Regions from separate parts of the Halomonas sp. H10-59 genome, predicted to be linked through region 2. Evidence: riboswitches for the same ligand, from Rfam matches in the RefSeq annotation. Region 2 holds a riboswitch; the other holds the start of a gene.

Region 1 (4,646 bases), 180 kb from region 2:
CCTCGGATCAGGGCCGTGACCTGGCCGCGCGCTACGCCGAGGCCATCTACGCGGTGGCCTACGATCTGCCCTCTGCCCAGGACTACTACCGCGATCTTCAGGCCAGGGTAAAGGCCGCGGGCAGACCGAAGGTCGCGATCATGCCGGGGCTTGTCACCTACGTCGGCTCCACCGAAGAGGAGGCCAGACGCAAGCAGCGGGAGCTCGACGAACTGTTGCCGGTGGACAGCTCCCGGCGCCAGTTGAGTCAGTTCATCGGCCAGGACGTGAGCGACTGGGAGCTCGACGCCCCGGTGCCCGAGTTGCCGCCACTGGAGGCCTTCAGCGGGCCCAAGGGGCGCTACGCCACGATTCTGCGGATCATCGAGAGCGAACGACCGACGCTGCGCCAGTTGCTGGGACGGCTCGCCGCCGGTGGCGGCCACTGCACCATGGTCGGCACCCCGGAGCGTATCGCCGACGAGATGCAGCGCTGGGTCGAGCAGGGCGGGGCGGACGGCTTTAACCTGATGCCGCCGTCGCTGCCGGACAGCATCGAGGACGTGGTCGAACAAGTGGTACCGGAACTGCAGCGCCGCGGGCTGTTTCGACGCGAGTACCAGGGCCGCACCCTGCGCGACCACCTGGGGCTGGCGCGTCCCGGGCGCTGATGAGCCGGAACTGCCAGGGCCCTTGATCGCCAGGCCTTGAAACGACAACAGCGGGACGCGTCAGCACGTCCCGCTGTTTCTTGTCACACCTTGCCAGGCTGTCAGCGTGGCGGTGTCAGCTCTGGAAACGCCGCACCAGACTGCCCATGCGGGTGAAGTCATAGTCCTGGCGGGATGGCAGCAATTTCATTAGCACCAGCGAGACCAGCACCGGCACGAAGGCCGCCAGCAGGAAGGATTCCAGCAGGGTGGCGGTACCGCCGCTGGGAGACGGGAACATCGCCAGTCCGGCGACTAGGCCCGCAGCGGTGCTGAGGACCGCGTTGCGCCCGTCGTAGCGGCGATTGAACAGACCGAAGAACACCGGGAAGGCCGCCGCCGAGCACAGCAGGTCCGCCAACAGGAACAGATAGAGCACGCTGTAGCCCTGGGCTGCCACCCAGGTCACCGGCACCGCTGCGGCGACGATCAGCCAGCGTGCCAGGCGCATCAGGGTGGCTTCGCTGGCCTGGGGCAGCAGCCGGTGCATGTCGACGGCGATGATGCTGGAGGTGGCGTTGACGGTAGTGTCGGCGCTGCTCATCACCAGGGCCAGACCCAGCGGAATCAAGGCCAGGGCGAACCACAGCGGCACCTCGGACAGCAGCACGCTGAACAGCGCCACCGAACCGTCTCCCTCGAGCCCGAGGCCGACGAAGGCCAGGCCGAACAGGCCCATCAGCACGATCACCGGGAAGTTGAACAGCCCTGCGATCCAGAAGCCCCGCCGCAGCACCTTGCTGTCCCGGGCGGCGTAGATGCGCTGCCAGGTGCCCTGGTAGAACAGGCCGGTCAGCATCACCGCGATAAAGAACGTCAGACCGGCACGCAGGCCACCGGCATCGGTGACATCCAGCAACTGGGGCGCACGCTCCTGCAGGCCCTCGAGCGTCGGCGCGACGCCGCCGGCGGCCTGCCAGCCGAACACCAGCAGCAGCGCCAGCAACGGCAGGATCACCAGCATCTGTACCTTGTCGGTGAAGATGGTGGTGCGCAGGCCGCCGTAGAAGGTGTAAAGCAGGGTCGCGATCATCACCACGCAGGCGGTCAGCCACAGCGGGATCGGCGCCAGCAGGGTGACCATATGGGCGATTGCGGTGAGGCCTGCCGCCAGCGAGATGAACAGATAGAACAGCATGATCGTCAGGGTGAAGGCGTACATGGTGCGCCCGTAGCGATGGATCACGAACTCGGTGAGGCCGTGGCCTTCGGGGATCAGCTCACGCATGCGTCGTCCCAGCGGGATCATCACCAGGCGCGGGACCATGGAACCCAGCGCATAGCCCAGTACCGCGCTGATGCCGCCCCAGGTGGCCGCCTGGGCGGGGCCGAACAGGATCCAGGTGCCCAGGGTGGTGGCCACCAGGGTCAACACCGTGGCGCGGGTGTTCTGGCTGTTGCGAGCCGAGATGTAGTCATCCAGGCCGCCCTGACGACGTCGGGCGTAGATCAGGCCGGGGATGGCAAAGATGGCGGCGCATAGCAAAAGCCACAGCGCCGTCCAGGTGGGATCGAGCATCATCGAAAGAAGACCTCTTTCTTGTCGTTGTCCGCAGGGACCGGTGGACAGGCGGGACGAGCGGCGGACAGGAAGAAAGAGGAGATAGCGCAACCATCCTTCCCTTCGCCGGCATGACCCGGATCAGGTTCAAAGGGTTACCGCGTGATGCGGAATCTCAGCCGTCAGGCTCCCCCAGGAATGCGCACAGCGTAGGACCGCCTCCGATGGCTGTCAATTGGCGCTTTGGCCGCAGCGACGGGGCGTCAGACGGTGGGCGAGGTGCGCAGGCTGTGCCAGCCATCGTAAAGCCAGTTCGCCGCCCGGCGTGGATCGATGTCAGCCATCGCCAGATAGCCATGACAGCAGGCCTCGCGGCTCGCTCGCGCAATGGTCGAGGCGTCGGTGGCGTCCATCACCAGGGTGCGTCGGTGCCCGCCGCCGCCGTGCAGGAAGGGGGCCGCGGGCGCGCGCTGGAACTCGACGCCTGCCGGCAGGGGCGCTGTCGAGTGATGCGTGTCGGGGTAGTCCGGGGCGCACAGGATGACCTCGAAGCCGAGCCGTTGTCCCTGGCGCGCCAGGTCGGCATTGACCGGGGAGTGGCCGGTCAGCACCAGACGCAAGGCCGGCTGGATCAGCACCTCGACGACGTCGTCGCCGATCTGGACCAGCGGACTGGTTGGCGTGGGTCGCTGCAGGTTCATGGACGTACTGCCCAGGCTGACGCGGCGAATCAGCGATGGCTGGCCGGCGAGCGTTGCATGGATGACCTCCAGGTGCACCAGGATGTCGCTGCTCGGTGACAGGCGCTCGACCAGACAGGGGGTACCGTCGTTGGCGTTGTTGTCGATATTGACCAGGCAGGCGCCGCCGTCCCGGGTCTGGGTCAGCAAGATGGGCTGTCCGGCGTACCCGGGGCCATCGGCATCGCTGGTGACGCTCAGGTGGGGGAAGGCGGGAGCAGGGGTGTCCAGGCGCGTGCACAGCCAACTGGTATCCCCGCGATTGGCCAGCGTCAGGGCGTGTTCGATGGCGACAAGGTCCTGGTGGATCATGGGCAGCTCCCGCGGCGGTGTCGGCGACGCCAGCATAACGTGGAAGCGGGCAAGCGAAATAATCCGGCATCTATAAGCATCTTTTCATAGTCTAGAGAAGACGGCACGCGTGCCGCCAGGGTATTGACCTGCTGCCGGTCCAGGGCAGGGCTTACGCAAGGAGTTGTCCTCATGGAGCGTTTTGCCTGGGTGGAAGAGGCATTGGTGTCGTCCGGAACGGTGCTGGTACGCCTGACGCCGGAGTTGCAGGTGCACGACGTGGTCGGTGATGCCGTGCGCGTGCTGGGCGAGCCTGGAGAGGTCTGGATCGGGCGGGGGCTGGCAGAGCTGCCTGGCGAGGCCGCGGCGGTCGCCGAAGCCTGGGTCTCCCGGGGTGCCGTTCACGCTGCCAAGCCTTCGATGCCGCTGGAATTGGGCGATGGTAGCTGCTGTCGCCTGGCCGATGGTGGGCTGGTGCTGCGACTGTCGGCTCGGCAGAAGGCAAGCCGCGGTGTCATCGCGCGGATGGCCGACCACCTGCCGGTGATGGTGGCCTACGTCGACCGCGACTTCTGCTTCCGTTTCAACAATCGTGCCTACCTCGACTTCATCGGCCAGCCTGCCGAGGCGCTGATGGGGCAGCCGGTGTCTTCGGTGCTCGATGCAGACTCCTACGCCAAGATCCGGCCACGTTTCGACCTGGCGCTGGCGGGGCAGGAGGTCAGCTACGAGGATTCCCTGGTGCTCCAGGACGGTCGCCAGATCTACTTCAAGGTCCACTATCTGCCGGACGTGGTGGAAGATGAAGTGATGGGCTTCTACGCCATCATCCAGGACGTCTCCGAGTATCGCTCGATGATCCAGTTGTTACGGGATGTCCATACCGGGGTAAATCGCACCGATATCGGAGTATCAGAGATCGTCGACATGCTGCTGCGTGACGCCTTGAGCTACCTGAGGCTGGATATCGCGCTTGTCAGTCAGGTCGAGGGGGAGCGTTACACGGTGCGCTGGGCGGCCTCGGATAATGCGCCAGTAGGGGCCGGCGACAGCTTTGCACTGGGTGACACCTACTGTCGGCTGACCCTCGACGCCGATGACGTCTTCCATACCCACCGCGCCGGGCAGGACGAGCGAGTCAAGGGCCACCCCTGCTACGAGAACTTTCAGCTGGAGACCTATATCGGTGCACCGCTGCGGATCCAGGGCAAGGTCTGGGGGACGCTGAACTTCTCCAGTCCGTCGGCGCGGCGGCACGCCTTCAGCGAGGTCGACATCGAGTTGGTCCGACTACTGGTCGGGGCCGTCGAACGTGTCATTTCCAACGAGATGGAGGTCGAGCGTATTCGCCTCGAACGTGATCAGCTGGAAGACCAGGCGATGACCGATGCCTTGACCGGACTCCCCAATCGAAGCCAGCTGGAT
Region 2 (4,646 bases):
TGGTTCTCTTTAATCTATCTGTTTTTGGAACCAGTTTATTATCGATGAGAATCAGTCCACCCAAGCCATTACTTCTAGCGGTAAAGAAGACAAGATTATATTCTTGATGCCACTCTGGCATCAGGTCCCAGGCTCTTTTCAAAGCACCAACGTGGCTATTGCCCAGCACACAAATATTTTTCTTCATTCCTTACCTCCAAAGGCGTCGAAGATCTCTTCTTCGCAAACCAGATCATTAATTTTCTTTACGTTACCTACCCTCTTGTTTTGTTTTCCGAAAATCTCAGCGCCAAACTTTGTCCTCAGAGAAGAAAAAAAATGATTCATCACAAAATCGACACCGTGGGGGTTAACACTTCGTTGATTGGGTTCGAAAAACACCCCCTTGAAAACCGGGCTGTTGATTATTTCATACGAAGGAAAATAATCCACATAATTACAACCTCTAGAAATCTGCCCAGCCACGGCACGCAACACTGACTTGGATTCCATTGTAGCGACGATCACGTTGTTCCTGGAGTTTGTCGCTACCAAAGGAACAGGGGAAACTGTCAATATAAAGCGTAACTCAGGATTCTCATGACGCATTATTTCTATGGCATCTCGCAGATCATTCATCACAGAGGGATACATCTGATTCTTGAACGCATGGATACCTTTCAGGTAGGTCCCTGCTGAAGTCCCGGGACACATCGGATACTCGTAGCCGTATTCCGAATTGAACCAGCTTTCAGTCAACCCTAAGGTGAAGACAAAGAAGTCTGATGAGAAGATGCATTCCCTAAACGCTTTTATTGTCTCCTCTTGAGAGAGTATTAACTCTTCTTTACTACAGAAACCCTCTGGTTCCACCACGGGGCGAAAGGGATCATAGAACCGTCCGTTCTTTTCCCAAATCTCCTCAGGCGGCTCTTTTATCCCTGTTGCCCACTCTACCCACTGCTTCAACAATGAGGTGGTGTATATATTCCCGGTTCTGGCCGAAAAAATATTGTAATTGTATTTTTTTGCATTTTCCTGCGAGAGCCCCTTGGGTGGAGTTTCTGTCGAGACCCAGTTAAACCCTCTGCTATCAAGAGCATTTCCAATATGTTGCGCAAAGCAGGAACCGAAGGTAACCACCCTACTATCCTTTGTGATCTTGAACTTTGGAGACCACAAATTGGATATGTCAAAAATCGACTTTTCGGATACAGCTTTTTTCCAGAAGGCACGGTCTGGAAGTGTCGAATATGGATTCATATTAATCACCTCAAATATAAGATATAATATCGGTCGTGAACAAACAAAATTGATAACGTCTATCTTAAATCACCCATTGCCACGACGAATAGGAATGTTTACGCCAACACTGGCATCTCGTCTTCCTTTCTAAAATATTTGCATAAAAAAAGATAGGCGAAATATTTGTCTATTGTGTTGAGAAACGAGCACTGACAACGGCCCCGGAGCCCTTCATAAAACCTTTCCCATGCACCATTTCCCTGACCCACGGGTGGTTCAAAAGAGAGCAAAACAAGCATTTTTAGCTTCCATGAAAACTCGGCGAACCAATGCTTCCAATAAAACGGGACCAACACACCTGTCACTTTCTTCCCTTCTTCACAAAGGAGTCGTCAAGCGCACAACGAATGTCAGAATCTAGAGTGAAAAACGTACTTTTTTCACTCTAGATTCTCTCACATCTTCTCTATCAGGCAGCCGCAAAACACGCAAACACAATCCAGAGAACATCCAAGAAAAACCACGCAAATATCCCTTTAAACAACAACAAAATCGTCGAAACTTTGTCGAATTGATCAATCAGGACTCTACTTCGCCACATTTCCTCAATCGGATAAAATGCATTCTCAACCATGCGGAAACTTCTCCAGATATCTCGGCAGTTGCACTCTCGCGATATCGTGGGAACCTCCTCCCCCCAGCGGCGTATCTACTGATCGGGATCGGTTCTTGCCAAGCCGAGGTGGACTCCCTTCGAGGTCATGCTAGACTCGATTCAGACTCGCTTGACGGGGTGCCGGTGAATCCGGCTGAGATGGCGCAGGGCCAGGGTGACGAATCACCGGCCGCCAGCGCCGATCCCGTGGAACCTGATCCGGGTGCGGTGTGGCTTCACACCTTGAACCGGCGTAGGGAATCAGGCGGTGGTGTCTGCCCCTGCGCGCGCACCTCCCTCCTTTCTCGTCGCCGTGTCCTTGGCCGCCGCCCTCCGGATCCGCACCAACCGGAGGCAACATGGGCTACCGCTTTACCGATCTTGTCGACGCCTGCCGCGATGACTGGCACGCCTACATCGAACACGACTTCGTGCTCGCCCTTGGCCGTGGTGAACTGGCCGACGCCAGCTTCCGTCACTACCTCAAGCAGGACTATCTGTTTCTACTGCAGTTCTCCCGGGCCTACGCCCTGGCGGCCTACAAGAGCCACAGCCTCGACGAGCTGCGCGGCGCCTTCGACGGCATGAAGACCATTCTCGACGTGGAACTCGGCCTGCATCTCGCCTTCTGCCGCGACTGGGGCATCGGCGAGGCCGAACTCGCTGAGCTGCCCGAAGCCCGCGCCACCCTGGCCTATACCCGCTACGTGCTGGACGCCGGCAGCCGCGGCGACCTCCTGGACCTGCACGTGGCGCTGGCCCCCTGCATGGTCGGCTACGCCGATATCGCGAGAACGCTCAACGCCCGCCCGGACACCCTGCGCGGTGCAGACAATCCCTTCGACGCCTGGATCGCCATGTACGAAAGCGACGACTTCCAGGCCGCCGCGCGCCAGGAGCATGCCTGGCTCGACGATCAGCTTGGCCAGGTATCCGGCGAGCGCTTTGCACGACTGTCACGGATATTCGCCGACGCGACACGACTCGAGATCGACTTCTGGCAGATGGGGCTCGATCTAAGCGACTAACACAATCAGCACCACGCTTGACGGGGGGCCGCCAGAGGCGGCTGAGATCATGCAGCGCATGGGACCCGTTGAACCTGATCTGGGGGTAACCCCGATGCCATGGCATCGCGGTGAGGACCAGCGTAGGGATCAAGCGCTCACGGCCCAGGCCACGACGCCCCCTCCTTCCTCACGCGATGCACACAACAACGCCAGCACCCAGTGCCGTGAGAAGGACAAGCCAATGCCGCTCGATCAACCCGTTTCCGCAAACAAACCCCGCCATAGCGCGCACTTCCTGGCCGAGACCGCCCAGGTCGACCAGGCCGCAGTTACGCCCCTGCCGGGTTCGCGCAAGGTCTATGTAAAGGGCTCCCGCGACGACCTGCGGGTGCCGTTTCGCGAGATTTCGCTGTCAGCGACCCGCACCTCCGGGGCCGACGAGGCCAATCCGCCGCTCTTGGTCTACGACACCTCCGGCCCCTACACCGATCCCCAGGTCGAGGTCGACCTGCGTCACGGGCTTGCCGAATTGCGCCGGCCCTGGATCGAGGAGCGCGACGACACCGAATGGCTCGATGGACCGACCTCGGACTACGGTCGCCGGCGTGCCAACGACCCGACACTCGCCCCGCTGCGTTTCGAACTGACCCGCACGCCGCGCCGCGCACGTCGTGGCGCCGACGGCAGCGCCGGCAATGTCACCCAGCTGCACTACGCCCGCCGCGGCATCATCACCCCGGAGATGGAGTTCATCGCCATCCGCGAGAACCAGCGTCGACAGGCCCTGGCCGATGACTATCGAGGCAGCGATGAGGTCGAGCGCATCCTTGGCCACCAGCATCACGGGCAGGGCTTCGGCGCCCGTCTGCCAGAGGAGATCACCCCCGAGTTCGTGCGCCAGGAAGTCGCCGCCGGGCGCGCCATCATCCCCGCCAACATCAACCACCCGGAAGCCGAGCCGATGATCATCGGGCGCAACTTCCTGGTGAAGATCAATGGCAATCTGGGCAACTCGGCGGTGACCTCCTCCATCGAGCAAGAGGTCGAGAAGATGACCTGGGGCATCCGCTGGGGCGCCGACACCATCATGGATCTGTCCACTGGCCAGAACATCCACGAAACCCGCGAGTGGATCATCCGCAACTCGCCGGTACCGATCGGCACCGTGCCGCTCTATCAGGCGCTGGAGAAGGTCAAGGGCGTGGCCGAGGACCTCACCTGGGAGGTGTTCCGCGACACCCTGATCGAGCAGGCCGAACAGGGCGTGGACTACTTCACCATCCACGCAGGCGTGCTGCTGCGCTACGTGCCGCTGACCGCCAACCGGGTCACCGGCATCGTCTCCCGCGGTGGCTCGATCATGGCCAAGTGGTGCCTTTACCATCACCAGGAAAGCTTCCTCTACACCCACTTCGAGGAAATCTGCGAGATCTGCAAGCAGTACGACGTGGCCTTCTCGCTGGGCGATGGCCTGCGTCCGGGCTCGGTGGCCGACGCCAACGACGAGGCCCAGATGGCGGAGCTCAAGACCCTGGGTGAGCTGACCCATATCGCCTGGAAGCACGACGTCCAGGTGATGATCGAAGGCCCCGGCCACGTGCCCATGCACCTGGTCAAGGAAAACATGGACAAGCAGCTCGAGTACTGCGACGAGGCGCCCTTCTATACCCTTGGGCCACTGGTGACCGATATCGCCCCGGGCTACGACCACATCACCTCGGGCATCGGAGCGGCGATGATCGGCTGGTACGGCTGCG

The links. Region 2 has a riboswitch for thiamine pyrophosphate ahead of thiC (phosphomethylpyrimidine synthase ThiC). Riboswitches for the same ligand answer to the same signal wherever they lie in the genome.
Region 1: linked by a shared signal. The riboswitch ahead of NFG57_RS06635 (sodium:solute symporter family protein) and the one ahead of thiC (phosphomethylpyrimidine synthase ThiC) in region 2 are both predicted to bind thiamine pyrophosphate.

Annotation. Positions count from the first base shown of each region.
Region 1 covers NZ_CP098828.1:1,481,166-1,485,811, forward strand. Annotated here, with positions in the region: gene NFG57_RS06630 (LLM class flavin-dependent oxidoreductase) at 1-650, shown strand, start outside; gene NFG57_RS06635 (sodium:solute symporter family protein) at 766-2,211, opposite strand; TPP riboswitch at 2,292-2,394, opposite strand; gene NFG57_RS06640 (hypothetical protein) at 2,454-3,242, opposite strand; gene NFG57_RS06645 (diguanylate cyclase) at 3,414-4,646, shown strand, end outside.
Region 2 covers NZ_CP098828.1:1,296,624-1,301,269, reverse strand. Annotated here, with positions in the region: gene NFG57_RS05830 (hypothetical protein) at 1-187, opposite strand, end outside; gene NFG57_RS05825 (GSCFA domain-containing protein) at 184-1,242, opposite strand; TPP riboswitch at 2,004-2,157, shown strand; gene tenA (thiaminase II) at 2,239-2,907, shown strand; TPP riboswitch at 2,919-3,053, shown strand; gene thiC (phosphomethylpyrimidine synthase ThiC) at 3,131-4,646, shown strand, end outside.